DNA from 4 places in the Sporomusa sp. GT1 genome. Region 3 is predicted to be linked to each of the others. Evidence: riboswitches for the same ligand, from Rfam matches in the RefSeq annotation. Region 3 holds a riboswitch; each other region holds the start of a gene.
The links. Region 3 has a riboswitch for S-adenosylmethionine ahead of GT1_RS17485 (PLP-dependent aspartate aminotransferase family protein). Riboswitches for the same ligand answer to the same signal wherever they lie in the genome.
Positions count from the first base shown of each region.

Region 1 (7,310 bases), on a different contig from region 3:
GCCAAAGGTCATTGAATTTAACGCCAGGTTTGGTGACCCTGAAACACAGGTGGTATTGCCGCTGCTGGATAGTGATTTGGTGGATATCATGGAGGCCTGTGTCGGGGAGCGGTTGGCTGATGTAACCATAAATTGGCGGCAGGAAGCGGCCGTTTGTGTTGTGCTGGCGGCTGCGGGGTATCCGGGCGATTATACCAAGGGGAATGAAATTACCGGTATTGATCAGGCGGAAAAGCAGGGCGCGATGGTTTTTCATGCCGGTACCGGCAGCAAGGACAACCATATTGTTACCACCGGCGGCCGGGTGCTGGGCGTGACTGCCGTAGCCGGTGATATTCGTGCGGCGGTAGAGAAGGTATATCAGGCTGTACCTGAAATCAAATTCGCGGGAATGCAGTACCGCAAAGATATAGCCCACCGGGCGTTTAACCGCAAATAAGCTAAGAGGGAGATTGCCACGCATATTAGGCAGATTGCTGGCAACCCGCTCGCAAAGGAGTGCATGGTTTGGATGCAGGGTTAATAGCCATTAATCTACTGGTTATAGCCATCATTGCTGTTGGCATTGGTATGACGGCAATTGGCTTGCCTGGCAACTGGCTCATATTTTTTACGGCGCTGGGGTATGGCTATACAGAAGGCTTCGTGCATATGAGCAGTACCGTGCTCTTGCTGCTTTTGGGCGCATTATTGCTGGGCGAACTGGCTGAATTTATAGCAGGAGCGCTGGGGGCCACAAAAGAAAATGCATCCCGTATGGCTATCGGGTCTGCCTTTTTTGGCGGCATTGTCGGCGGTATTGCCGGCACAGGCATTATGCCGGGACTTGGCTCGATTGCGGGGGCCATCACCGGCTCTTTTGCCGCCGGTTACCTGGCGGAGTATGCCGCTACCGGCAACCGGGAGAAAGCGGGGCGGGTTGCCAAGAGTATCATGATTGGTCAGGCATTGGGATTGATTTTCAAATTAGCCATGGCTATCGGCATGGTGGTTTTGATCCTTTCCAAACTGGCTTGGTAAGGACAGGAGGAAACTTATGAAACGCCGGCAAATACTTGATGCTGCCTATACTGTTTTTTCCCGCAAAGGCTATCATCGCGCCACGGTTGACGAGATTATTGCCTTAGCCGATACCGGTAAAGGCACAGTATATAACTATTTTGTCAATAAGGAACAACTTTTTTATACCTTGATTAAGGAACGCAGTGCCGGTTTTGAAGCTGAGTTGGATACCATTGCTGCTCTTGCCGAACCGGCGCTGGATAAAACCAAGAAAGCCATTCGTGTTTTTCTGGAGTTTTATGTGCAAAATGCGGATTTGTGGCGGGTGCTCATGCATGAGATGCGCGGGTTAGGCCGTGAGGAACCGTCAAGCTTTACCGAGGCGGAGCGGGAAAAATACCGGGAAAGGTTTGTTCACACTATCGGGACATTGCAGCGGATCTTACAGGAAGGAATTGATCAAGGTACTATCCGCCAGTGTGATGTGCACAAAGCCGCCCATGGTTTGTTCAGTGTTATTGTGATGATGGTGTTTCAGGGGTTTGTTGGCGGAGAACAGGATTCTATTGATAGTACGGCCAACAGCATTGCCGATATTTTTATGTACGGGATAGTTAACCGTTAATAAAAAAAATGAGTCCGGGGATTTCCCCAGACTCATTTTTTACTTCATTAAAATGCCGGTACAATAGCACCTTGGTACTTTTCATTGATAAATTTCTTAACTTCTTCGGAGGTTAAGGCTTTGGTTAATTTTTGGATTTCCGGGCGGTTTTCATCGCCTTTGCGGACGGTAAGGATATTCACATAAGGGGAGTCTTTTTGTTCAATAAACAAGGCGTCTTTACCGGGAACCAGCTTGGCCTCCAGCGCGTAGTTGGTGTTAATGACAGCTAAAGTCAGATCATCCAGGGAACGCGGCAATTGAGCAGCTTCCAGTTCGCGGACTTTTACATTTTTGGGGTTGGCGGTAATGTCGCTGACGGTAGCGGTAACGCCTGCGCCGTCTTTAAGTTTAATAATGCCGGCCTTCTCTAGGAGTGCCAAAGCGCGGCCGCCATTGGTGGGATCGTTCGGGATGCCAATTTCTGCGCCGTTTTGCAGGTCATTCAGGTTTTTAACTTTTTTAGAATAAATCCCCATGGGTTCGATATGTACGGCAGCAGTATAGGTTAGATCCAGTTTGCGCTCGGCGCTGAACTTGGTCAGGTAGGGAATGTGCTGGAAGAAGTTAGCATCAAGTTCTTTTTCCGCAACAGCCATGTTAGGACGGACATAGTCGCTCATTTCTACCACAACCAGATTGATGCCTTCTTTTTCCAGAATGGGTTTGATGACAGCAAGAATTTCAGCATGGGGCAGAGGGGTTGCGCCTACTTTGATAGTCTTTTTCTCAGTTGCTGAAGGGGCAGGGGTTTCTTTACCGCCGCACCCGGCAAGGAGAGTGGAGAACGCCAATAAAGCGGCAAGCAATAATAAGGTAATCTTTTTCATGACATATTCCTCCTAATAGTAGTTACTTTACTAATGACACCAAGGTAAGACAATGTTCTGGCTAAAAAAAGCAGGTCAGCCTCCTCCCGTAAAAATAGTGAAAGCCATTTCGGCAGTCCGAAATGGCTTGTTGTCCAGTTCTTCATCTGCCAGGAAAGTATCCTGTGGAATTGGCACCGTTCGCAAATTGCGATGGTTGCCGCAGCGTCATCGGGCCATTCCCTCAGCCAGCTCTTGATGAACAATATGTAATTTATGAAATTTATATTAGCACCGATAGGTATGTCTGTCAATAAAAATATAATTAAATTAGTAAAAATGAGTAAAATAGTAAAAAGTTTTAATTCGATAAAGCTGGAAAGGAATAAAGAAGGAAAAAACAGGTGTGTAGCGAATAGATAGTGTAAGCAAGTATTTACAGGAGGCGTAATAGTATGACCGCAAATCCCAAATTGAAAGATGCACTTACCGACCAGCTGTTTCGGGGGATTTTATCGCTTAGCAGCGAGGAAGAGTGTTACCAGTTTTTTGAGGATGTATGCACAATCGGCGAACTTAAGGCGATGGCGCAGCGGCTGGAAGTGGCGCGGCTGTTAAAGGCAGGCGTCATTTATGACGATATTGTTGCCGCTACCGGTGCCAGTACCGCAACCATCAGCCGGGTTAAGCGCTGCCTTTATTATGGAGCCGACGGTTATAAAGCTGTGTTGGCCCATCTGGAGGAAAACAAGGCTGAGTAGAATGGAGTGTTAATATGAACAAAAATTTTGTACCGCAAATTCCGTATGGGACGCGGGACTTGCTGCCCCGGGAAGCCAAGCAGAAGCGGATTGTCGAGGGGGCACTGGCCGATCTATTTTCCTGCTGGGGCTATGACGAAATAGTAACACCGACCTTTGAATATATGGAAACACTGGCAGTGGGCACAGGCAGCAACATTCAGCAGCATGTATTTAAATTTTTTGATAAAAACAACCGGATTCTGGCACTCAAACCGGATATGACAACCCCGATTGCCCGGGTGGCGGCAACCAGACTGAAGGAAATGCCGTTGCCGCTCAGGCTGTTTTATCTTACCAATGTCTTTCGCCATGAGCAGGCGCAGGCCGGCAGACAATGCGAGTTTTATCAGGCCGGGGTGGAGCTGTTAGGTGCGCCCGGTCCGGCAGCCGATGCCGAAATTGTGGCCCTGGCGGTAGAAGCTATGCTGGAAGCCGGGCTGACCAATTTTCAAATCGGCTTAGGCCAGGTGGATTTTATCAACGGCCTGATGGCGGAAAGCCAGTTAAGCCCCGAGCGCCAGCAGCAGATCAAATCCGCCATGGTTACCCGCGATTTAGTTGGGCTTGGCGAACTGCTTTCACAGAGCGGACTTAAGCAGGCAGCGCAAGAACTGCTTAAGCAAATTCCGCTTTTGCATGGACGGGAGGATATGTTAAGCAGAGCCTACCGGTTGGTCAGCAATGACCTCAGCCGGGCGGCGCTGGATAACCTGGCCGATATTCACAAGCTGCTTGCAGGCTATGGTGTCGATCAGTATGTCAATTTTGACCTTGGCATAATTCGTGACTTTGATTACTATACCGGCATGGTATTTGAGGGCTATACGCCGGGACTGGGCTTCCCGCTGTGCGGGGGCGGGCGTTATGATACGATGCTGGCTTCACTGGGGGTTGCCAACCCGGCGACAGGTTTCGCCATGGGAATAGAACGGATGCTATTAGCTCTGGAGCGCCAGGGGATTGGCGTCAGCGTGCAGGGTAAAGATGTATATATTGCCTGGACGGAAGGTAAGCTGGCGCAGGCCATTGAAGCGGCTAACCAATGCCGGCGGCAAAGACGCCGGGCAGAACTGGCGCTTGCTGCCGAACCGCGGGCGGTGGCGGAAGCAGTGGTTCGCACCCGGGGCTATGAGGAATTGATATATATTGAGTAAACGGATAAAACAGGTTGTAGCGGCGGTCACTGCCCGGATTAGCGAAACAGACAGGCAGTTTGTGGAGCGGTATTTAGACCCGGCGGCAGCCGCCTTCTTTTGGCAGATGAACCTACCTGACCAGCGGCATGCTTTGAATGTAGCCTACACAGCCGGGGAACTTGCCGCTAAGGAAAAGGATGTTGACCAAGAATTACTGCTAACATGCGCGCTGCTTCATGATATCGGCAAGATAAAAGGGGATGTCAGCGTTGCCGATAAAATCATTACCGTAATTTTGGATACCCTTGTGCCGCGCTGGGCCAAAAGCTGGCAGCGACTGGGGCGGGGTGGCAAGGTAGCCAATCTCCGGCATGCTATGTATATCTATTATCATCATGCCGCCCGGGGAGCAGCTATGCTCGAGGCGGCCGGGCTTGACAGGCGGATAACCGGGATCGTGGCCAGGCATCATGAAGCGCCGGCAGACGGCGAACCGGTAGAGCTTACACTGCTCAGAGCGGCTGACAGCCTGAATTAGTCTCTCAAGGTACTAATAGCCTTTGACTTTGTCAACCACATTCAGCATTTCACGCCCCTGGATAAAGCGGGTAAGATTATCGGCAAACAGCTTAACGGAGCGGTCAAGATAGGCCGGTGACAGGGCGGCAACATGCGGTGTAATGATAACATTGGGCATGCTCCATAACGGACTGCTCTCAGGCAGCGGTTCACAGGCAAAGACATCCAGCCCGGCACCGGCAATGAGGTTTTGCTCCAAAGCGGTGACCAAATCATTTTCATTGACAATAGCCCCTCTGGCGATATTGAAGAAATAAGCCGAAGGCTTCATTGCCGTAAAATGCTGCAGTCTAATCCGGTTTTGCGTGCTTTCGGTCAGCGGCAGGGCGGTAACCGTGAAATCGGCCTTGGCCAGCATTTCCAGCAGACTATCATCATCCGGCGGATACAGTTTATCTACAAATAATTCTGTGGTGACCTCCTGCTTGCTGGCAAGTACCGTCATCCCCAGCGCCTTGGCCTTTTTCGCAATCTCGCGGCCGATAGAGCCTAAACCGACAATGGCGAGGGTACTCCCGTGCAATTCACCGGCGGGAATGCGTTTCCACTGCCGGGTCTCCTGCTGGCGGAGACTGACGGTAAGTCCCCGGCTGAAAGCCAGCATCATGGCCAGCACATGTTCCGATACCGGGATACCATGGATACCTTTCGCGTTTGTCAGGATGGTGTCTGCTGCCTGAATTTCAGGAAACAGCAGCTTTTCCACTCCCGCGCTTAGGGCATGAATCCATTCCAGGTGAGGAGCAGCCTGGTATAAATGACGGGTTTCCATCCAACCCCAGGTGACTAAGATATGGCAGGAGGGCATATGCTCGAGAGCATTTGCTTCATCGGTAACAAGTATAGTAACATTTGGCTCGGCAGCCAGAATAAGCTCCCTATGGCGGTCGGCAAGCGGGTTGAGCACGACAATATTCAGCGCAGACATAAAGAACCTCCTTATTGCGTTACGCTTGGTACGGTTAGTATCCTGCCAAATACTTCTACATATGCAGGCGGTTTTCCTACCTCACCCGGAAAGATTGCCGGATATCGGGAAATAAAATATAGGAGCTATTGACCTTTATAATATATCGTGTTAGTATATTATCTAATTAATACTTTAATATGATAAAGAAGGAAAATAGGAGGCATGACATGACCTCAAATGATATGGATTATCTGACAATTGCCTTGCCCAAAGGCAAGTTATTTGACCTCTCGGCCAATATGCTGGCCAAAATCGGCTATACGGCCGAAGGTCTCAGTGAGAGCTCGCGCAAACTGGTCATTACCAATGAAGCGGAAAAAATCCGGTTTATTATCACTAAGACAGCTGATTTGCCCACCTATGTGGAATATGGCGCCGCCGATATTGGCATTATTGGCAAAGACGTGCTGCTGGAAGAAAACAAGGATGTTTACGAGCTGCTGGATTTAAAGTTTGGCTTTTGCCGGATGATGGTAGCGGTGCCGCAGGCGCTCAAACAGGAGAAACTGAGCGATTACGCCCATATGCGGGTGGCCACCAAATATCCGCGGGTGGCGGAAAGCTTTTTTCATAGTATTGGCATTCAGATGGAGATTATCAAGCTGAACGGTTCGATAGAATTAGCACCCATGGTAGGCTTGGCTGAGATTATTGTGGATTTGGTGGAAACCGGCCGGACGCTGAAAGAGAATAATTTGGTGGAAGTTGCGCAGATTCAGCCGGCAACCGCCAGATTTATTGCCAACCGGGTGAGCTTTAAAATGAAATTTGACCGGATCAATAAAATGGTGGAAGGATTAAAAGAACTGGTAGAGAGTGAGGCCAAAGCATGAAAACAATATTCAGCAGTTTTTTAAGTAAAGAGGAAATGGCGGAAATATTGGAAAAACCGTCTTTTGACAAAGTAGTTTTGGGTACAGGAGCCCAAAACAGAATAAAAGAACTCTTCGGCGAAGCTCTCTCAGCCAGCCAGGTGGTGGAACGCATTGTCGAAGAGGTGCGCAGCCAGGGGGATGAAGCGGTATTAAAGTACACCAAAGTCTTTGATGGTGCCGATTTTACTGCCGATGCCCTGGAAGTAACCGCAGACGAGCTGGAGAGCGCGATGGCCGGCATTGACGGCGAGGTGCTGGCTGCGCTGGAGGCCGCAACTGTTAATATCAGGAAGTTTCATACCGAGCAATTGCCCAAATCCTGGTTTACCGAACGCGAATATGGCGCCCTGCTGGGGCAAAAGTGTACACCGCTTGACCGGGTGGGCATTTATGTTCCCGGTGGTACTGCCGCCTATCCTTCCTCGGTGCTGATGAACGCAGTACCGGCCGCTGTAGCCGGGGTAAAAGAAAT
Region 1 covers NZ_BMBX01000019.1:15,897-23,206, reverse strand. The annotation lists gene purD (phosphoribosylamine--glycine ligase) at 1-439, shown strand, start outside; gene GT1_RS17035 (DUF456 domain-containing protein) at 508-1,020, shown strand; gene GT1_RS17030 (TetR/AcrR family transcriptional regulator) at 1,037-1,627, shown strand; gene GT1_RS17025 (MetQ/NlpA family ABC transporter substrate-binding protein) at 1,675-2,496, opposite strand; SAM riboswitch class I at 2,636-2,740, opposite strand; gene GT1_RS17020 (YerC/YecD family TrpR-related protein) at 2,931-3,236, shown strand; gene hisZ (ATP phosphoribosyltransferase regulatory subunit) at 3,251-4,432, shown strand; gene GT1_RS17010 (HDOD domain-containing protein) at 4,425-4,952, shown strand; gene GT1_RS17005 (D-2-hydroxyacid dehydrogenase) at 4,965-5,921, opposite strand; gene hisG (ATP phosphoribosyltransferase) at 6,131-6,796, shown strand; gene hisD (histidinol dehydrogenase) at 6,793-7,310, shown strand, end outside.
Region 1: another riboswitch for S-adenosylmethionine. It lies ahead of GT1_RS17025 (MetQ/NlpA family ABC transporter substrate-binding protein); the one in region 3 lies ahead of GT1_RS17485 (PLP-dependent aspartate aminotransferase family protein).

Region 2 (7,310 bases), on a different contig from region 3:
TAAACTCGCCTGACGCCGTAGGGCGCAAGCTGGATTTTATTGTTCAGGAAATAAACCGGGAAACCAACACAATTGCTTCCAAAGCAAATGACTCTGCCATCGCCAATATTGTTGTTGAAATTAAAAGTGAAATTGAGAAGGTCAGAGAGCAAATCCAAAACATAGAGTAATATAGGAGAATTACGTCTAAGTGGCCTATAAATTTATAGGAGGAGTCTTAATGGACATAAAATTAATTAATATCGGTTTTGGCAATATTGTGTCGGCTAACCGGATCATATCCATAGTTAGCCCTGAATCAGCTCCCATCAAACGCATTATTCAGGAAGCGCGCGACCGGGGTATGCTTATCGACGCTACATATGGACGCCGGACCCGCGCTGTAATCATTACCGACAGTGATCATGTTATTTTATCGGCAGTACAGCCTGAAACAGTAGCTCACCGGTTAACAAGCAAAGACACCAGCGATGACACTGCCGAATAAGGGAAAGGAGTTAGAGCCATGCCGCAGCAAGGAATACTACTAGTTGTATCCGGTCCTTCGGGTACCGGCAAAGGCACCATTTGCCGCGAGCTGCTGCGTAGCAATCCCCAGTTAAAATACTCTATATCGGCTACTACCCGCCAACCCAGGACGGGAGAGGCTGACGGAGTAAATTATCTTTTTGTTGCCAAAGATCATTTTCAAACCATGATTGAAAACGACGACCTGCTGGAGTGGGCCGAAGTCTACGGCAATTTTTACGGGACGCCACGCCACTATGTGCTTGAACAGTTAAAAAACGGATATGATGTCGTACTGGAAATAGATACCCAGGGAGCTATGAAAATAAAAGAAAAATTTCCGGAAGGTGTATATATATATATAATCCCGCCCTCATTGGATGAGCTTGCTGACAGAATTCATAAACGCGGTACTGACAGCCTGGAAGTCATCAAAAAACGCCTGCATTGTGCCAGCGCCGAACTTGCTCAGGCGCATAACTATCATTATATTGTAGTAAATGATCAAGTAGCGGCAGCTGTGCAAAGAGTGGAAACAATCATTGCCGCCGAAAAGCATCGGGCAGAACGCAATACCGATTTAATTGATAGTCTTTGCCAGGCACGTTGTAACTAACGAAACTTGGCACAGCAAATAAATTAGGCAAGGGGATATGCTATGATTAATCCGTCTTTAGATACATTAGTGAAAAAGGTTGACAGCAAATATACACTGGTTGTCTTAGCTGCCAAACGGGCTCGGGAAATTATGGATGCCCAACAGCCACTGGTGGAGTCTAAATCCAATAAGCCGGTGACAATTGCCCTGGAAGAGGTGGCTCAAGGTAAAATTACCTACGAACGCACCAAAACCGGCATTAAATAGGAGTCAGCAATGTCATCAGGCCAAACTATCGTTATCGGAGTTGCCGGCGGCATTGCCGCCTATAAAGCAGTTGAAATTGTCAGCCGGTTAAAGAAAGCCGGGCATACGGTCTATGTTATCATGACAAAAGCGGCTACAGAATTTGTCACACCGCTCACTTTTCGCGAAATTAGCGGCAACCCGGTGGTTGCCGACATGTGGGAAGAGCCTAAAACCTGGAATGTGCAGCATATTGCACTGGCCAGCCGCGCTGATCTATTCCTCATTGCGCCGGCAACAGCCAATATTATCGGCAAAATAGCAAACGGCATAGCCGACGACATGCTTACAACCACCGTCATGGCTACCAAAGCACCGATAATTTTGGCTCCAGCCATGAATACCAACATGTATCTAAACCCAATTACCCAGCAAAACTTAAACAAACTGGCAGGACTTGGCTATCATATAGTAGAACCGGCCTCCGGCATGTTAGCCTGTGGTGTGGATGGCCCCGGCCGCTTGCCTGAACCGGCGGATATTGTAAAAAAAGTTAAATCCCTGCTGCAAGGCAACCGGGATTTAGCCGGTAAGCGGGTACTGGTTACGGCTGCCGGCACGCGTGAACCCATTGATCCGGTGAGATATATTGGCAACCATTCGAGTGGCAAAATGGGATATGCTCTTGCCGAAGCCGCCGCAGCGCGCGGCGCAGAAGTTATTCTTGTTTCCGGTCCGTCAAGTCTTGCCTGTCCGGCGGGGATAACTGTCAAAAAAGTTGAAACTGCCGCGCAAATGCGTGAAGCTGTTCTTGCGGAGTTTGATACTGTCGATGTTGTAATCAAAGCCGCCGCTGTGGCTGATTATCGGCCTGAGACGGCAGCAGACCAAAAAATAAAAAAAACCGGCAATACTCTAACCTTATCCCTGGTCAAAAATCCTGATATTTTGCGCGAATTAGGCGAGCGTAAAAAGCATCAGCTCTTAATCGGTTTTGCAGCCGAAACGCAAGAGCTTTTAAGTCATGCACAAGAGAAACTAATTAAGAAGAATCTTGATATGATTGTTGCCAATGATGTTACTTTACCGGGAGCCGGCTTTAATACAGACACAAATATTGTCAGAGTCATACATAAAAATGGCCTGATTGAAGAACTGCCGCAGCTTACTAAACGCCAGGTGGCTGAAATTCTGATTGACAAAATTTGTGTAATGTTGACAAATTATACTTGATTTTTTTTTGTATTTAGATTAAAATCTTTTTGTTGTTAAATTGCATATGCTATACTCATCAAGAGTTGGTGGAGGGACTGGCCCGATGAAACCGCGGCAACCATTTTAGTAGTTTTACTAAAAACGGTGCCAATTCCGGCGGATAAACCGCAAGATGGGAGTGAGAACAATCACGCCTCCCTTGCGGAGGCTTTTCTTTTTGCAATATAGAATTTAGGAGGGACAGCACTATGGTAAAACGTGTACTTTTTACATCTGAATCTGTAACCGAAGGCCATCCAGATAAGATTGCCGATCAAATTTCCGACAGCGTACTTGACGCAATTCTGGCTCATGATCCCAATGCCCGGGTAGCTTGTGAAACATTGGTTACCACCGGTATTGTGCATGTGGTAGGTGAAATCACGACCAACTGCTATGTAGATATTCCCAAAATTGTTCGTGAAACCATTAAAAGTATTGGTTATACCCGTGCCAAATATGGTTTTGACGGTGAAACCTGCGGTGTGTTAATTTCTATTGACGAACAGTCTGCAGATATTGCTTTAGGCGTTGATAAAGCTCTCGAAGCCAAGTTAGGCAATATGGATGCCATTGAAGCGATTGGTGCCGGTGACCAGGGTATGATGTTCGGTTATGCTACCAACGAGACTCCGGAATATATGCCATTGCCCATCGCCCTGGCTCACAAAACAGCCCGCCGCCTCTCTGAAATTCGTAAGAACGGCGAGCTGCCATATCTCCGTCCGGACGGAAAAACCCAGGTAACTGTTGAATATGAGGATGGTAAACCGTTACGCATTGATACTATCGTAATTTCAACCCAGCATAGCCCGGAAGTCGACAGAGAAACCATTGAAAAAGATCTTATCGCCAAAGTTATCATTCCGATGGTTCCCGGCGAACTGTTAGATGCGCAAACCAAATACTATATCAATCCTACCGGCCGGTTTGTTGTAGGCGGCCCGCAAGGTGACTCCGGACTGACAGGACGCAAAATTATCGTCGATACCTACGGTGGCATGGCTCGCCACGGCGGTGGCGCTTTCTCCGGCAAAGATCCCACAAAAGTGGACCGTTCTGCTGCCTATGCTGCCCGCTATGTAGCCAAAAATGTCGTCGCAGCAGGCTTGGCCGATAAGTGCGAAATACAATTAGCCTATGCCATCGGTATTGCCCGGCCGGTATCGGTCATGGTAGAAACCTTTGGTACCGCGAAAATTGACGAGAGCAAAATTGTCGAACTGATCAACAAGCACTTTGATTTAAGACCTGCCGGCATTATCAAGTCCCTGGATCTGAGACGCCCCATTTACCGTCAAACAGCGGCATACGGTCACTTTGGCCGCACTGACATAGATTTGCCCTGGGAGCGTACCGATAAAGCCGATATGCTTCGCAAAGAAGCCAATATATAAGAGTAACCGTTCTTGGGATTCAACTAAAAGAGGTTGAGAATCTTAGACAGGGCAGTCAGCGGATAAATGGAGACTTGATTCAGATGAAGTTTTAACCCCATCTGAATCTTAGTCATCGGATAAATATTAATTAATTAGTGGCCAATGGTAATACTAATATTGCTGGAGACTCAATTCAGTAAAAAGGGAGGTATTCCATTGGCCACACAGAAAAATACCACACAATCCGTTTACCGTGTTGGGGGCCTCAAAGGCGACCATTGCCGGAACCGTATTGAGCATACGTTGTCCCACCTTCATGGTGTTTCTTCCGTAAAAGTAGACTTAGCTTCTAAGCAAATTGCTGTCAGCCATGATGCATCGGTGACTTCTAGCGGATATATTGAAGAAACCTTACAATCACTCGGTTATTCAATTCAAGGTTGAGGAGTCTGACATATGAAGCTCCATTTTTCACCGCTGAAAAAGCGCCGGATTAAGCGTTTTTTTAAACGTTTGCCAATGGACACCGGGCTAGATTGGGAAATGGCCGCTCATGATCCCGAAAAACCGGTAGCAGGTATTTGACACTGAAAAGCGAATATAAATATATATGTTAGCTAACAAAGGGGACTGCATAGTCCCCTTCTCTTTATCCTTAAGAAAAGAAAGCCAGGTGTAGAAAAAATGGCAAACACCGCTCAAATTATTGTAAATATCCCTGCCCGCAGCATTACTAAGCCTTTTTCCTACATTATTCCAGCTCACTTACCTGAGATCACTATCGGCTGGCGCGTACTAGTTCCGTTCGGCAACAGGAAGGTAGAAGGGTTCGTTGTCGGTCTGGAACCCGAATGTACGGAAGGCTTAAAAGCCATCCTTGCTATACTTGATGATTACCCCTGGTTTGATGACAATATGTTGAAAACAGCCAAATGGATAAGCCAGTATTATCTCAGTTCACTGGCCGAAGCCATGCGTCTGTTCGTTCCCGGCCTGTCGGGAGTAAAAACGCAAAAAGCCTATCAGGCATCTGCCGCAATGGATTATGAAGCGGCAGCCATTCTGCTCGCCAACAAGCCGGAGGAATACCGCCAGGCACTCACCTATATTTATGCTCATGGTCCGGTTAGTCTCAAAGATCTTGCCAAACTTCCCGGTAACATAGATGCTATGATAAAATTTTTTTTACAACATAAACTAATTATTCATGCAGATACTGTCAATACACGCGGCAAAGCCAGTACAACGACAATTATTAACTTGGCTGTCAGCAAGGAAACTGCTGCTCAAGCTGAGCAAATGCTGCCCAAAACCAGGGCAGCCCAGCGCCGGCTTTTGCAGGCACTCCTGCAGAATAATGAACTTGCCTTGCCCCAGTTGCGCCACCTTAATATTACGCAAGCCACTGTGAAAAAATTAGCAGAACAAGGGCTCATTACCAGCCGCAGTGTACCGGTGCTCCGCAACAGCTATGACAGCGTCTGTCAGCAGGCTGCCGAGGTATCATTGACACAACCGCAGCAGCACGCCTTACAGCTAATAATTCCAGCCATTAAAGCCGGGACGCATAAATCTTTTTTGATTCACGGCGTTACCGGCAGCGGCAAGACTCTTATTTATATCAAGGCTGTCGCTGAAGCCCGGCGACATAATCGCCAAGCCATTGTCCTGGTGCCGGAAATTGCTTTGACAAGTCAGCTTGTCGCCCGTTTTCGGGCAGCGTTTGGTAATGATGTTGTTGTTATCCACAGCAAACTATCAGTCGGCGAACGGCACGATGCCTGGCGCCGCCTCCAGTCCGGCCAGGCTGGCATTGTTGTTGGTGCACGTTCGGCCTTATTTGCACCTGCCCGCGATCTGGGCATAATAATTATCGATGAAGAACATGAGTTTACTTACAAACAGGAAGAATCTCCCCGTTACCATGCCCGGCAGGTTGCCTTAATCCGGGCCAGACTGGCCGGTGCAGCCCTGGTACTGGGCAGCGCTACCCCGGCGATAGAAACTTACTTCCAGGCACTTAACGGCACCCATACATTAATCTCTATGAATAAACGGGTTGATGATGTGCCAATGCCGGAAGTTACGCTTGTTGATATGCGCCAGGAATTGGCACAAGGACGCCGCAGCGTCATTTCACTGCCGCTGCAGGAGATGTTAGCCAGAGCCCTGGCAAAAAAGGAGCAAGCCGTTATCCTGCTTAACCGGCGCGGCTATTCTACCTTTGTCCTGTGCCGCGAATGCGGCCATGTGCTCAAATGCAGACATTGTGATATTTCACTGGTATATCACACCCCCGGCAATAGCCTTCGCTGCCATTACTGTCAGGAACGCCATACTGTGCCTGATACTTGTCCTGAATGCGGCAGCCGGTATATCCGTTATTTTGGCGCCGGTACCCAGAAGGTGGAAGAGGCACTTACCGCATTATTTCCGGCGGCAAAAATTGTGCGTATGGATCAGGACACCACCAGAGGCAAAATGGCACATGATAAAATATTAGCGGCTTTCGCCGCCGGAACGTATGATATTTTGTTAGGCACACAAATGGTAGCCAAAGGTCACGACATTCCTAATGTAACGGCAGTTGGAATTATCTCGGCAGATACTGCGCTTAATCTGCCCGACTTCCGGGCAGCCGAACGGACATTTGCGCTCTTGACGCAAGCGGCAGGGAGAGCGGGACGCGGCGCAAAGAGCGGGCAGGTAGTAATGCAGACATATAATCCCGAGCACTATGCGATAACTGCCGGAGCAGAACATAATTATCCGGCATTTTATGAACATGAGATTACCTTCCGTCGTCAACTGAACTATCCACCGTTTGCTAATTTGATAAAAATAACAGTACAGGCTGCCGACGAAATCATGGTGCACCAGAGTGCTAACAAATTGGCAGGCGAACTGGCTCAAGCAATGGCGGGAATAGCTGCCGACATTATTGGACCGTTTCCGGCATCGGTTCATAAAATAAAAGACGTCTTTCGCATTAATATTCTAATCAAAACAGAGGATCCAGCTGCCGTGACCAGCCTGTTCACATCTTTGCACATTAGCAGCCGCAAAGATGTGGTTATTGACGTAGACCCTGTAAATGTCATCTAACCTCACATTGAATTATTTTGTCAAGACTTGACTCGTGTATTTGACACTTTCGTCACCTGCTAAACTGTGATAAAATTTGTCTAATGGCCTGAAAGGAAAGAGGGAGGTACAAAACCATGCCAGTAATGGAAATTAAAAAGGCAGGCGACAAAGTGCTTAAAGATATTGCTGCGCCTGTAGAAAAGATTGACCGCAAAATTAAACAATTGCTTGACGATATG
Region 2 covers NZ_BMBX01000003.1:218,193-225,502, forward strand. The annotation lists gene GT1_RS06645 (YicC/YloC family endoribonuclease) at 1-170, shown strand, start outside; gene remA (extracellular matrix/biofilm regulator RemA) at 221-487, shown strand; gene gmk (guanylate kinase) at 506-1,123, shown strand; gene rpoZ (DNA-directed RNA polymerase subunit omega) at 1,166-1,372, shown strand; gene coaBC (bifunctional phosphopantothenoylcysteine decarboxylase/phosphopantothenate--cysteine ligase CoaBC) at 1,382-2,584, shown strand; SAM riboswitch class I at 2,637-2,745, shown strand; gene metK (methionine adenosyltransferase) at 2,815-4,002, shown strand; gene GT1_RS06675 (heavy-metal-associated domain-containing protein) at 4,201-4,428, shown strand; gene GT1_RS22510 (hypothetical protein) at 4,441-4,569, shown strand; gene priA (primosomal protein N') at 4,669-7,089, shown strand; gene def (peptide deformylase) at 7,206-7,310, shown strand, end outside.
Region 2: another riboswitch for S-adenosylmethionine. It lies ahead of metK (methionine adenosyltransferase); the one in region 3 lies ahead of GT1_RS17485 (PLP-dependent aspartate aminotransferase family protein).

Region 3 (7,310 bases):
AGCACAAATATAGTGCCTAAAAGAAAAGCGTCACCCCTTTCCCGGCGAAAGAAGTGACACTAATATTACTAAGACGTATGCAATAAAATACTGTTTCTTAATGAGCACCATCACGCCCGGCCTTGCTACCGCAGCACCCTAAAGGTGCAGCCGGTCAGCGCACGCGCTTGGCATCGCGAATAAACAGTGCAGGCACAATAGCCAGAGCACACAATACCCCGGTGAGCAAAAATACATCCTTGAAGGCAAGAATAGCAGCCTGCTTGGCTACCATGCTTTTCACCACCGTCAGTGCCATAAGGTTTGCCTCGCCCAGAGAGTTCCCGCTATGCACAAAATAGCTCTGCAGGGTGCTCAATAGCCTGACAGCCGTCTCTGACGCCGGATTAATATAGTTGGAATAAATGGCTGTATGGAAAATAGTTCTGTCATCCAGCATTGTGCCCATAACCGCTACCCCCACGCTGCCGCCAATATTTTTAAACAAATTGAATACCCCGGAGCCAACCCCGATTTTATCCTTGGGCAATGATCCCATAACACCGTTAGACAACGGCGACATGGTTAACGCCAGTCCAATACCCATGATAATAAGCCCAAAGGCAATGTAGGAATAAGCAGTTTTATCATCCAAAATACGAAAAGAAAATAAAGCCACCGCCATAATAGCCATTCCGGTTGAGGCCGGAATTTTTGAGCCGAACTTGTCGGCAAGCCGCCCGCCAAGCGGCGCCAGCACCACTAACGACAGCGTCATCGGCAGCATGGCGATACCGGCGCGTATAGCAGTGTAGCCTTGAATATTGCGCAGATAGAACGGCAGTAGAAACAAGCCGCCATACATGGCCATATATGACAAAAATCCGACGATATTGGATACAGTAAAAGTTACATTTTTAAATAAACCCAGATCCACCATAGGTTTTTCAATATGGCTTTCCACCAGGAGAAAGGCCAGCAGCGACAGGGCCGAACCGGCACACAGGCTTATAATATAGAGTGAAGACCAGCCTTCTTTAGAACCTTGGTTCAGCACTAACAGCAGGCCGCTCAAGCTCATGACCAGCAGCGTACCGCCAATATAGTCAATGCCGGTTTCATTGCTGCCGGCTTTGGATTCGGACAGTACTTTCACCCCCAGCAGCAAGCCGCCGGCCGCTACCGGTAAAATAGAATAAAAAATCAGGTGCCAGTCCAGGTATTCGACAATAGAGCCGCCAATCGTCGGACCAAGGGCACTGCCGGCAGCAGCCAGTGCCCCCCATATTCCCAACGCTTTACCGCGTTCCCCGGCGGGAAAGGCTTCGGAAACTAATGCCATGGCATTGGGAAATAACAGTCCGGCTCCAATCCCCTGCAGTACCCGGAAAATGATCAGCAGCGTGCTATTCCAGGCTAAACCCACCAGCAGTGTGGCAATAGTAAAAAGACTTAATCCAATTAAATACAGCCTTTTTCTGCCAAATTGATCTCCCAATTTGCCGGTAATGGGCAGGATCGACCCATAGGGCAGCATATAAGACAGCGATACCCACACTACCGAATCCATAGTAAAGCCGAAAACCTGCATAATATTGGGCAAAGCAATATTTACCGAACTGCTCACATAACCGCTTAACATGGTTCCCAAAGTTACTGTAAACAGCACTAAATACTTGTTCGCCGGCGTAGAATTTTTCATATATACCTCTTATGACTTGACATGCACACTTATAATAGCCGACATGCCGGGTTTTAGCGCAAAGATTTCATTGGCCGAAACCTTAATTTTTATCGGCAGTTTTTGCGTAAGCTTAGTATAGTTGCCTGAAGTGTTTTCCGTCGGCAGCAAGGCAAACTGCGAGCCGGTGGCAGCACCTACCTCGCTGACTTCGCCGGTAAAGTTCCGGCCCGGGTAGGCGTCAATAGTAAAATCAACACTTTGTCCGGTATGAACTTTTCCGATATAGGTTTCATCAATATTGGCGGCCACCCACACATCTTTCAGATTTGCGATATTGACAATGGGTTGACCGATTGACACGCTTTCACCAATATTAACCGACTTTACTGCGATAACACCGGCAATCGGATCCCGGATTACGGCATGTTCCAGTTGAAGCTCGGCATTTTTCAGCGCCGCTGCTGCTTGTTCCACCAGAGCGGCAGCTGCCTGAATATCTTCAGAACGCGCCCCTTCTGCCGTCAGGCTATACGATTCACCTGCTGCATGATATTGTGCCTGGGCAACAGACAGATTGGCTTGCGCTGTGTCCCGTTGTTGCGCGGAAACAGCGCCTTGCTGATAAAGCGCTTCGGCACGTTCATACATTTTCCTGGCATTTTCTAAGTTTGCCGCCGCTTGTTCTGTAGCAGCCCCAGCCTGAGCCAGTTGCTGCGGCCGGCTGCCGGCCTTGACGCCCGCCAGTTTGGCCTGAGCGACAGCCAGACTGGCTTTAGCCTGAGCCACTTGCACCTCTAGCTCCTTACTGTCCAGTTTTGCAATCACCTGACCGGCCTGCACTTCATCGCCTTCCTGAACCGGCAGTTCGTCCACCCTGGCCGAAATTCGCGAACTTACGGTAACAATCGTCCCTTTAACTCTGGCATCATCGGTTGAGACTACACCGGCGTATTTGATCCACCACCATAATCCCCCGCACAAAACGATAGCGAGAACAAGTCCCGCCACAGCCATAAACTTCTTTTTCGTCACTTTTTTATGACCCATTATTATTCCTCCCTGCCCTCACCAAACAAATCCCGGCGCAGTATCTGAAGCTTGCGTTCCGACTCATTAATTCTTTGCCTGACAATTTCCCGCAGGGTCGGTATATAGGACACACCTTGCTCAGTAATCGAATATACCCGCTTGTTTCGGGTATCAGGCTTATCCCAGCTGCCAACAATGTAGCCGCGCTCCTCCATCTTCCGCAGTAACGGGTACAAGGCATTGGGATTGGGTGAAATCATACCCAAAGTACGGCCTTTAATGAGTTCCGCAATTTCATTTCCGTAAGCCGGACTTTGTTCCAGGATCGTGAGTATATATAGCCCGACAAGAGCCTTGACTCTTGTCTTATATTCATTGTCCTTAACCATTCCGTAAAGCCTCCTCATCGCATTGAATTGCAATATTATTAATTTTAATAACATTAATTTTAACATCTTTTTGTTTAAATTACAAACCCCTAAAAAAACATACGGCGATGAACTATAAGCAGTTCATCGCCGTATGTTTCTTTAAATTCCGTCGCCATGAAGGCCGGTTAATTTTCCTACCCGGTATTTTTCGGTTCTTTCCACCTGCATAATCTGCCCTGCCTGGATTTGCATAGCCACTTTTCCATATTCCATGCCGTCAACTGACTGCAATATCCGCATTCGCACCCCAGTGGCAGCTGCTGCAGTTTTACCTGCGCCCTTCGGCGGCTGTTCGCCTATCCGGATTTTTTCCAGTTTCTCCATTTGAATAATCCGTGAATCCTGGAGTACCAGGGTAACAGAACCAAAATTAATATGTTTCACAGCTTGCTCAATCAACGCAAGCACTTCCTCAGAAATATGTTTATTCATACGCTCATTCCCTTCCAGTGCTGCTAAGCCCGCTTTACCCGGAAACCGTGCGTTTCAGCTACCTTGCGGCCAATACCCTGAATTTTGCCGGTAATACACGAACGGCAATGAGCCGGCGTGTCGTTGATACAAATCTTCCCCGGGTAGAGCAAATACAGCTGCCGGTATTCGCCCTCGGTAACATTGGGCATCACTACATTGGCCCCCCGTTGCAGCGCCAGTACCCGTCCCTGCGGGTTCAAAGACTCCATAGCGGTTGTCGCCGGAATATTAATATCCGGTAACAGCAGCCGGGTCATAGCCATCACCTTGGTGCTTAATTCAAAAGTACCGCCTGCCTCTTTGGCTAACGGCGTGTCCGGATTAGGAATAAACGGACCTACACCAATCATGTCCGCATCCATGCTCTTGAAAAACAAAACATCATCGGCCAGCGATTCAACAGTTTGCCCCGGTATACCGACCAGAGAACCTGTTCCCAGCTCAAAACCCAGCTCTTTTATGTCCTGCAGGCATTTTACCCGGTTATCCCAGCTCATGCCCGGATCGAGTTTTTCATACAATGCTTTGTCGGTAGTCTCAATTCTGAGCAAATACCGGTCGGCACCGGCATCACGGTATGCTTGATATACCTCACGGGTTTTTTCACCCACACTCAGCGTAATCGCCAAACCAAGTTCCTTGATTTTTTTGATAATATCAACCATGGCAGCCACATCAAACCATTCATCTTCGCCTGACTGCAGCACAACCGTGCGATAACCGTATGACTTGGCTTTGGTTGCAAAATCAAGGATGGTTTCCGGTCCCAGACGATAACGGTTTACCTTTTTATTATCCCGCCTTAGACCACAATACAGACAGTTTTGTTTGCAGGTGTTGGAAAACTCAATCAGCCCACGCAAATGTACCTCGTCGCCCACATACATTCGGCGCACCCGGTCGGCGGCAGCAAAAAATTCCGCTTCGTATTCGGTATCTATCAGCAGCGCAACAATTTCATCTTTAGTAAGCTCATGGGTTGTTTCAGCTTTTTTTATTAATGCCAGTATATCTTTTTTATCAGTCATACTGTTACTGCCTCCCCGTATTCCCAAAATAGTTATGCCTGTTGAAATCATGATATCCGGTTTTTCAACCGGCGTCAATATCAAGCAGGCAAGCAGATAAAAAGCATAAAAATATCTATTGACAAATTGTATTAAGTATGCAAAAATAAAATCCAATAAAATTAAATAATTAAACTTATCGAGAGTGGTCGAGGGACTGGCCCTATGACACCCGGCAACCGGCAGCAATGCAAGGTGCTAAATCCAGCGGAGCAATCCGGAAGATGAGTTATCAGCGCATACAGGCGACTCTTCTTACGGTGGAGTCGTTTTTTTGTTGCCTGCCGCAAACACAAAATAGGAGATGATATGTTATGAAATTTGCCACCAAAGCCGTCCACGCAGGTCTTGTCACCGATAAAACCACCGGTGCCATCAGCACTCCCATCTACCAGACAACCACCTTCCGCCACCCTGAACTCGGCCGCAGCACCGGCTATGACTATTCCCGTACCCAGAACCCTACCCGTAAGGCGGCGGAAGAAGCCGTAGCCGCCCTGGAGGAAGGACATGCCGGCTTTGCCTTCGCTTCAGGCATGGCTGCCATTTCGGCAATACTGATGCTGTATCAGCCTGGTGATCATCTGATTATTACCGAAGACTGTTATGGCGGAACCTATCGCATTATGGACAAGATATTCAGCCAGTTCGGTCTGACAGTTACTTTTGTCGATACCAGCAGCCTGGAAGAGGTGCGCCAGGCACTGCAGCCTGCCACGAAAGCCATCTTACTGGAAACACCCACCAATCCGCTGATGAAAATTGCCGATATCCGGGCAATAACGGCTATCGCCCGTCAGCATACCCCACAACCGGTGCACGTCATTGTGGATAACACCTTCCTCTCCCCCTATTTCCAGCAACCGCTAACTCTGGGCGCCGATATTGTCTTCCATAGCGGTACCAAATACCTGTCAGGCCATAATGATGTGGTCTGCGGTCTGGTAGTTGCCGGTGACCCCGCGCTCTGTGAAAAAATCGGGTTTATCCAAAACGCTACCGGCGCCATCCTTGGGCCGCAGGACAGCTGGCTTTTACTGCGGGGGATCAAGACACTGGCAATCCGGTCACGCCAGCACGAAAAAAACGCACAGGCTGTCGCCGAGTGGCTTACCACCCATCCCAGTGTTACCAAAGTCTATTACCCCGGCTTAGCCAACCATCCCGGTAAAGAAATCCAGGACGCCCAGGCCTCTGGCTATGGCGGCATGCTGTCTTTCACCGTAGACCATCCCCGCCTGCCTGCCCAAGTGCTGCGCAAGGTAAAAGTCCTCCAGTTTGCCGAAAGTTTAGGCGGCGTTGAATCGCTGATCACCTTCCCAGCAGTCCAGACCCACGCCGACATCCCGGCCGACATTCGTGAGCGCTTAGGCATTAGTGACTGTCTCTTGCGCTTGTCTGTCGGCATTGAAGATGTGGAAGACATTATTGCCGATTTGGCCCAGGCGCTGGAACAGTAAGATAGAAATGAGTCAGAAATTTTTTCTGACTCATTTCTATCTCTAAATTATGATTGATAATGCCGGACTCTAAAATCAACACCAATTCTGTTGGCAATCTCCCGGCAGGACTGGATATTGTCATCAGACATAACATCAACAACAGACAGTACTACCTGGGGAATATACTTTTTGCATTTAGCAGCAAACGCAAGCATAGCCTCATAGGCTTTTTCACCATAATCGGATTGGCATAATTCCTGATATTCTTTATTGTTTTTTGCATTCATGCTAATAGAAACAGCATCCACCAGCCCTGCTAACTGTGAAGTGATATCCTGCCCGCAAATCAAATTGGCATGCCCGTTTGTGTTTATGCGAATAGGTATATTATATGTATTTTTCAAACATCTGCATATTTCAACAATATCATAAGTTCGCAGCATGGGTTCTCCATATCCGCAAAATACAAACTCCCGGTACTTATAGATATCCCTGGCTTGAATATCTGCCAGAACTTCACTGACCGTAGGTTCCCGTTCCAGCCACAGATTCATTCCCCGGGAAATACCTTCCTGATTATTTCTCACGCAAAAAGTACAATTATTGGTACAGCGGTTGGTAATATTGATATATAAAGAGTCTCCCCATTCATACGTAATCGTCATCATCACCCCCTTTTTTCAATCAACTATGCCTTAGATACCATCTCCGTAAATTCCTTCCTGTTCGTTAATCCGCCGTTTTTCGGTTTTCTCTATCTGTTCCACCTTGCCATCTTCAATTCGGATAATCAGCTGCCCATACATCAGACCTTCAAGCTGAGCAATGATTTTAGGCTGAAAAGAGTGCTGTCTTGCTGGAACATCCTGTACTATATAGCCGGATTTATTTTTAGCGGTAAAAATAAATTTTTCTGTTCTCTCCATTTTAATCACATAGCCGTCCTGCACTGTCAAAATTAAGTGCCCATACTTAACCGTATGAAGCGAATGACGGATCAACTCCATAATTTGCGGCAACAAACGTTTCTTGGAACTTAACTTTTCCACATTACACCCCCGAATTAATTATTATCGACAAATCATCAGCCAAACAAGATGCAATGCAAAAGTGTACTGATTCAGTTTACAATGCTGCCGACGCAGATATGGATTCAGCCACATTTTTTCCAGATAACTTCGTCTTGCCAGCGGTGAAATGCTCG
Region 3 covers NZ_BMBX01000021.1:19,192-26,501, reverse strand. The annotation lists gene GT1_RS17510 (DHA2 family efflux MFS transporter permease subunit) at 155-1,681, opposite strand; gene GT1_RS17505 (HlyD family secretion protein) at 1,691-2,710, opposite strand; gene GT1_RS17500 (PadR family transcriptional regulator) at 2,713-3,081, opposite strand; gene GT1_RS17495 (YezD family protein) at 3,223-3,555, opposite strand; gene hydE ([FeFe] hydrogenase H-cluster radical SAM maturase HydE) at 3,579-4,625, opposite strand; SAM riboswitch class I at 4,798-4,895, shown strand; gene GT1_RS17485 (PLP-dependent aspartate aminotransferase family protein) at 4,979-6,124, shown strand; gene GT1_RS17480 (TatD family nuclease-associated radical SAM protein) at 6,172-6,774, opposite strand; gene GT1_RS17475 (DUF2292 domain-containing protein) at 6,802-7,155, opposite strand; gene GT1_RS17470 (ABC transporter ATP-binding protein) at 7,232-7,310, opposite strand, start outside.

Region 4 (7,310 bases), on a different contig from region 3:
GGCAACCCGTTTTTTACCATGGAAACCAGCTATGGCGATACGGCAGCTGCCATGGCGGCACCGGAAGGCATAGTAGTCGAAGACCGGGTAGAAACTCCTAAAATTCATCATGCAGCTATGGAAAATCACGTATGTATTGCCGCACCGGATCATCGAGGGAGAATAACGGTGCATAGTCCCTGCCAGATCGTATATTCTGTGCGGCTTATTGTGGCCAAAGTCCTGGGGCTGCCTTATCATAAAATCCGGGTTATCAAAACTCCCATCGGCGGATCTTTTGGTGGCAAGCAGGAAATAACCCTTGAGCCGTACTGCGCCTTCTTTGCCAAAGATTTGAACAGGCCGGTAAAGATAGAATTTGATCGGTGGGCCAGTATAATTGCCACCCGGACCAGAACCAAGACCATCGGTTATGTAAAAACCGTGGTAAGTCCTGAAGGCAAGATCATAGCGCGGGACATGAAGCATATTATCGATACAGGGGCCTATACTTCCAATGGCCGTGTCATTTGTTATGCGATGGGCAAAAAGCTGTCCAGGCTGTACCGTATTCCCAGCCAGCATTATCAGGCCATAGCCGTGCATACCAATACGGCCATAGCAGGAGCGGCGCGGGGCTATGGATCGCCGCAGGTGCAAACCATTGCCGAGATCAATCTGGATAATGTGGCCAGGCGTTTACAAATGGACCCTGTTGAATTTCGGCTGAAAAACCTGGTACACCCCTTTGACGCTGATCCGGGCGGCGGGCCTAATCTGGGCAATGCCAGGATTATCGATTGTGTGCACAAAGGCGCCGAGGCTTTTGGCTGGCGTGAGAAATGGAACAGGACTAAGCCTGAGGGGCGATGGCAGACCGGTGTAGGCATGGCTTGTGCCACCCATGGTAACGGCTATTACGGAGCCTACCAGGAATTTGGCACAATGACGATAAGAATGCTCGAAGACGGCAGTATTATGCTTAATGCCGGCTTGCACGACCTGGGCAATGGCACGGTAACCGCCATGAAACAGATTGTGGCCGAGGTGCTGGAGGTTGCGCTTGATATGATTGAGGCGCCTGAGGCTGACACTGATATTAGTCCCTATGATATCGGCTGCCAGGCCAGCCGGGTTATCCACGTTTGCGGCGCCAATGCCATGCAGGCTGCCGAGGAATTGCGCAGCCTGCTGATCCGGGAGTCGGCCAAAATTTTTCAGTGCAGTGAGGAAGAGGTATTGCTTGAAAATGGCATGGTCTATACCAGCCGCGAACCGGAAAAGAAAATCAGCTATGGACAAATGGCGGCTGCTATTCAGCAAAAAAATCAGGTCGAGCTTATTTGTACCATTACCTATCGATCCCCGGCCAACCCCGGTTCATATGCTGTAAACTTCGTCGAAGTGGCTGTGGACACTTATACCGGTTTTGTCAAGGTGGTGGACGTTGTAGCCGTACATGATATTGGCCAGGCCATCAATACCGGTTTTGTAGAAGGGCAAATTCATGGGGGTGTGCAAATGGGACTGGGGCTGGCAATCAGCGAAGATATTGCTTATGACGCCCGGACAGGTGTTGCCGGTGGCGCTAGCTTTAGTAAGTACCATCTGGTTAATGCACCCGATATGCCGCCGGTCAGAGTCCTCTTAATTGAAGAGGGCGAAGAGCATGGACCATATGGAGCTAAAAGTGTGGGTGAACTTGCAACAATCCCCGTCACGGCGGCTACCGTAAACGCCATTAACCATGCGCTTGCCGCCAACTTCACAATTCTGCCGGTTACCCCGGATAAAATTATGGCAATGCTTACGGCCCGGCAGGCAAGTAACCGTACATTACTTCGGTAGTGTCAGGTTTTGGGGAGTGCGGATGAAAAACTGTAACATTGTACCCCGGATATACTTGACAAATGTATCCTGGGTTAGGTATCATATATACATCTACCAATAAATTAATATTGAACTCTTATCCAGAGAGGTCGAGGGACTGGCCCGATGACACCCGGCAACCGGCGCAATGCGCAGTGGTGCTAATTCCAGCAGGAATCAGTAGATATTCCTGGGAGATGAGAGGGGCTTTATGTATGCCGGTTTGCCCCCTCTTTGCAGAGGGGGTTTTTTATTAGCTCTTCTGCATGAAAACAGTTAGGTCTAATCATTATAGTAGGAGGGAGGATATCATGGTTGTTACCTTTTTTCCGGGGTTTAGATGGCGGCCGCAACTTAAGCTGGCTCAAGTTGCGACACCTGAGCAGCCGCTGGATTTAGTTCAGGGCGGTTGTTTAGAGCAGGTTACAGTAGCTTATGAAACCTACGGCCAGCTGTCAGAAGGACGCGACAATGTAATTTTGGTGGCGCATGCATTAACCGGTGACAGCCATCCTGCGGCGCATGACCAATATGATGAGCAGGGCTGGTGGGAACCCTTAATTGGCCCAGGCCGGCCGCTTGATACCACCCGGTTTTTTGTTATTTGTGCCAATGTGCTTGGCGGCTGCCAAGGGACTACCGGCCCGTCTTCGCTTGAGCCTGCCACCGGCAAGCCTTATGGCATGAGATTTCCGGAAATTACCGTCAAAGATATGGTCCGGGTCCAGAAACGGCTGCTGGATATATTAGGGATTGAGCACTTATCCCTGGTGGTGGGAGGCTCAATGGGCGGGATGCAGGCAGTGCAATGGGCGGTTGATTATCCTGGCTTTGTGGATGCAGCGATTGTCATTGCCGCACCCGGCTATTCCTCGCCGCAGGCTATTGCTTACAACCGTGTAGGCCGCCAAGCCGTCACGCTTGACCCCGCGTGGCAAAATGGCGACTATTACGGCAGTCCGGGACCCAAGCAGGGTTTGGCCGCTGCCCGGGCCTTAGGGATGATTACCTATCAGAGCGAGTTGTCTATGTCATATAAGTTTGGCCGGCGGACGCGGGCCGGACAATTTGAAATTGAAAATTATCTTGATTATCAGGGCGAAGGCATGGTAAAAAGGTTTGATGCCAACTCGTATTTGTATTTGCTGCGAGCATTGGACCTCTTTGATATTGGTACCGGCTATTCTTCTTATGAAGCGGCTTTGGCAAGAATAGATGCCAGAATACTGGTAGTGGGAGTAAGTTCTGATATTTTATATCCGCCGCACCAGCAGGAAGAATTAGCGAAAGCCCTGCGGCAAGCAGGTGTATGCACCGACTTTGCCATCATTGACAGCCCGCATGGGCATGATGGATTTCTCATTGATTTTCATTTGCTCAGGCCCATACTGACCAATTTTATTAATAAAGTTCTGCCGGTTTCTGCCGCGGTACCTATTAGGCAGTGGATTAAGTTCAGAGCATCCAGCCTGGCTTATTTGGGGGCCAGGCTAGTACCGGACGTTTCCGTGTAAGGCAGCAAGCCCGGCCAGTGTAAGACAGGGACATTTCCTAAGCGATATTTATATACAAAATACATATAAAATGAGGGATGATTATGACATTGCCAGAAAATCTACGTTTTGATACCCTGGCCGTACACGCCGGGCAGCAGCCTGACCCAACAACCGGTTCGCGGGCAGTACCGCTGTATCTGACTACCGCATACAACTTCCGGGATGCCGACCATGCAGCCGATTTGTTCAGTTTGAAGGAAAGCGGCAATATTTATACCCGGCTTATGAATCCGACAAATGATGTATTTGAACAGCGGATAGCCGCGTTAGAAGGCGGTGTGGGGGCGCTGGCCTTTGCCTCAGGCCATGCGGCCATTGTTGCAGCCATTGTCAATATTGCCCAGGCCGGTGATGAGATTGTCAGTTCCTCGACATTATATGGCGGAACGTATAACCTATTTGCCCACACGTTGCCGCGGTTAGGGATAAAGGTTAAGTTTGTTGATCCGAGCAAGCCGGAAAACTTTGCCGCTGCCATTACGCCCCAAACGAAGGCAGTGTATGCTGAAATCATCGGCAATCCCAAGATCGATGTGCTGGATTTGGAGAACGTAGCTGCTGTAGCGCATAACCATGGTTTACCGCTGATGATTGACAGTACCTTTGCTACTCCGTATTTGTGCCGCCCAATTGATTTTGGCGCCGATGTTGTAATCCACTCGGCAACCAAGTTTATTGGCGGTCATGGCACCACTATGGGCGGTGTGGTTATTGACGGCGGCAAATTTGACTGGGGCAATGGCAAGTTCCCGCTGCTGTCAGAGCCGGACCCCAGCTATCATGATATGAAATATACCGAAGCCCTTGGCAAGCTTGCATATATTATCAGACTCAGGGTGCAGGTACTCCGGGATGTTGGCGCCTGTCTGAGTCCGTTCAACAGCTTTATGTTCCTGCAGGGTTTGGAAACGCTGCACTTGAGGCTGGAACGGCACAGTCAAAATGCACTGGCTGTTGCCAACTATCTGGAGAAGCATGAGCTGGTATCCTGGGTCAGCTATCCCGGGTTAGCAAGCCATCGGGATCATAATCTGGCGAAGAAATACCTGCCCAAAGGAGCCGGTGCCATAATGACTTTTGGCATCAAAGGCGGCCTGGAAGCCGGACGCAGGTTCATTAATGCACTCCGGTTATTCTCGCTGCTGGCTAATGTAGGTGATGCTAAATCACTGGTTATTCATCCGGCCAGTACCACCCATTCCCAGTTATCATCCGAGCAATTGGCCAGTGCCGGCGTATCTGATGATATGGTTCGCCTCTCTGTCGGCATTGAAGATGTAGCCGATTTGATTAATGATTTAGCGCAAGCCTTAGCCGCCAGCAAGTAGTGAAGCTCCCTCCTATAGCCGTAAGGAATCCTATGTATGCCTAAGGTATATTTTACTGGTAAAGTGAATAAGGTATACAATAAAGGTAGATTTACGGTATATAGGAGGAAGAGTTATGCAGGCTTTACTTACGAGAATCCTTGGACTCTGGCACTTTGGCAGCCCTTGTGAGACAGTTAAACCAGAAGTGCTGGTGGACAAGCGGGCTAAAGTTGTGCCGCTTGCCGCCAGCAGAGATATAACGAGGACCCAGGCGTTTTGGGATAAAGCAGTTCCGTCCTAGTGGTCCGTCTACGTGGAAAGTGTAGTTAGAATACGCGGGAAAAGTTCCGCGAAGTTATTATGATTTCAGCGTATACGGGTCACTAGGCTGGCTGCGGACTAACCTGCTCGAAAAAATCGCTTCTGACAGCGGTGGTAAGAGCCGGTTAGTCTTTTTTATTCATTATGTATTGCTGCAGCATAAAATAGCTTGACATATTCATAATGTGCCATCCATAGTATAAGGTAGAGGCCTTTTCCGGCTATCTACCTTATTAATAATAGGAGTACATGTGTTGTGGATCTTCTTCGCTTAACTTACTTTATAGAGGTGGCAGAGCAGCTGAGTTTTACCAAAGCCGCCAAAGTACTTCATGTTTCCCAGCCTTCAATCAGCAAGATGGTGCGTAGCTTAGAGGATGAGCTTGGGGTTACGCTTATCGACCGTTCGGCTCGCCGGATTAAACTGACAGATGCCGGGCAGACCCTTTATGAACGTGGCTGCAGGATCCTTGAATCACTTAAAACGGTAGCTTCCGATTTGGATGATTTAACAAAAGGACAAAAAGGCCGCATCCGTATCGGTATTCCGCCTATGGTTGAGACTAGCTTTTTTGCCATCGCCATTGGGGAATTCAAGAAAAACTATCCAAACATCATCATTGATCTGGTTGAGGTTGGTTCAAAAGCCGTAGAAGATATGGCAGAAGATGGGGAAATTGATATAGGTGTTGTTGTTCTGCCTGTAAGAAACAAAACTGATTTTTCTATGTTTGCCTTTACTAAAGATCCCATATGGCTTATTGTCCATCCGGAGCATCGCCTGGCCGGGCAGGAGCTTGTGCATATTGCCGATCTTGAGGATGAGCCAATAGTCATGTTCCGGAAGGATTTTGCACTGCATGACCATATTGTGGAGAAATGCCGTGAGCACGGATTTATGCCTAAAGTCTTATGTGAAAGCTCGCAATGGGATTTTATGGTGGAGATAGTGGCCGCTAAACTGGGAGTTGCTTTGCTGCCAAAAGTGGTATGCGACAAACTGGGAGCAGGTGTTGTTACCGCGTTGCCTATTGCTGAGGAAATCAGTCCCTGGCATTTGGCAGTTATGTGGAAAAAGGATACATACTTGTCTTTTGCTGCCCGGGAATGGCTAAGATATGCCGCCCGCTTATTTGATGCGGAAGCTGAATTAAAAAAAGCCGGACTATAGTCCGGTTTTTTTTAATTTGGCGAGAAGTTAATTATGATAGTAACTGTATTAATTTTGACGCTGTTTGCCTTATTCGCACAGGATATTTATTATCGCCGGGAGAATTATAGGCATAAGTAACGAATTGCTCAAGGTATTGCGGCCAGTCCGATGTTCTGTTAGGGAATACTGCCGCGTATTGTATCACAAGTAAGGAAAGGGTTTGAAGAAAATTGCGATTGGAAGACATTTGTACCGTGTTTTGGCGAGACTGGGTGGTTTTAAACCGGCGTTTAATCAAATTCGTTTTATCCCGCATGATAGGTCCGGTATTATATTTAGTGGCATTTGGCTGGGGCTTGGGGCGCAGTCTGTCGGTGAACGGCGGCAGCTATCTCGATTTTATCCTGCCAGGCATTATGGCCCTTAATGCCATGAATATCAGCTTTAGCGCAGTAGGTTCACCGCTCAATATGAGCCGGCTGTATCATAAAACCCTGGAGGAATACCTCATTGCTCCTATCGGTCCGGGATCTTTTGTGGCAGGCAAGGTACTGGCCGGAGCGCTTCGGGGCTTGATCTCCTGTGCCGTAATTTTTGTATTAGCCTATCTTTTTGGTGCGAAGCTGACAATCAGCGTCAGTTTTTTGCTGACACTGTTGCTGACTTGCCTGCTGTTTGCCGCCATGGGCTTGGTGGCTGCCATGCTAATCAATTCCCATGAGGATATGGCTAGTTTTAACACCTATGTACTTTTGCCCATGTCCTTTTTATGTGCCACTTTTTTCACACCTGACCGGCTGCCGCAGGTTTTGCGCTGGTTTATTGAGCTGTTGCCGTTAACCCATGCTACCTACGCGCTCAGGGCTATTGGTGCGGGACTGGAGACACCATGGCTGTCGGTGAGCGTTTTGGCGGTATATACGGTGTTGCTGGCAGGTGTGGGCGTGTGGACGATGGTCCGGGTGCGGGACTAGGTTATATTTATTTGTATAGGAGAAGGAAACATGAAATGGGATAGTAATGCATATGATGACAAGCATTCTTTTGTCGCCGAGTACGGTAAAGCCATGCTTGATCTTGTCAACAAGGCCCAAGGGCAAAAAATACTGGATTTAGGCTGTG
Region 4 covers NZ_BMBX01000044.1:6,903-14,212, reverse strand. The annotation lists gene GT1_RS21365 (xanthine dehydrogenase family protein molybdopterin-binding subunit) at 1-1,827, shown strand, start outside; SAM riboswitch class I at 1,943-2,052, shown strand; gene GT1_RS21360 (homoserine O-acetyltransferase) at 2,160-3,362, shown strand; gene GT1_RS21355 (homocysteine synthase) at 3,446-4,732, shown strand; gene GT1_RS21350 (hypothetical protein) at 4,848-5,015, shown strand; gene GT1_RS21345 (LysR family transcriptional regulator) at 5,292-6,206, shown strand; gene GT1_RS21340 (ABC transporter permease) at 6,425-7,162, shown strand; gene GT1_RS21335 (class I SAM-dependent methyltransferase) at 7,193-7,310, shown strand, end outside.
Region 4: another riboswitch for S-adenosylmethionine. It lies ahead of GT1_RS21360 (homoserine O-acetyltransferase); the one in region 3 lies ahead of GT1_RS17485 (PLP-dependent aspartate aminotransferase family protein).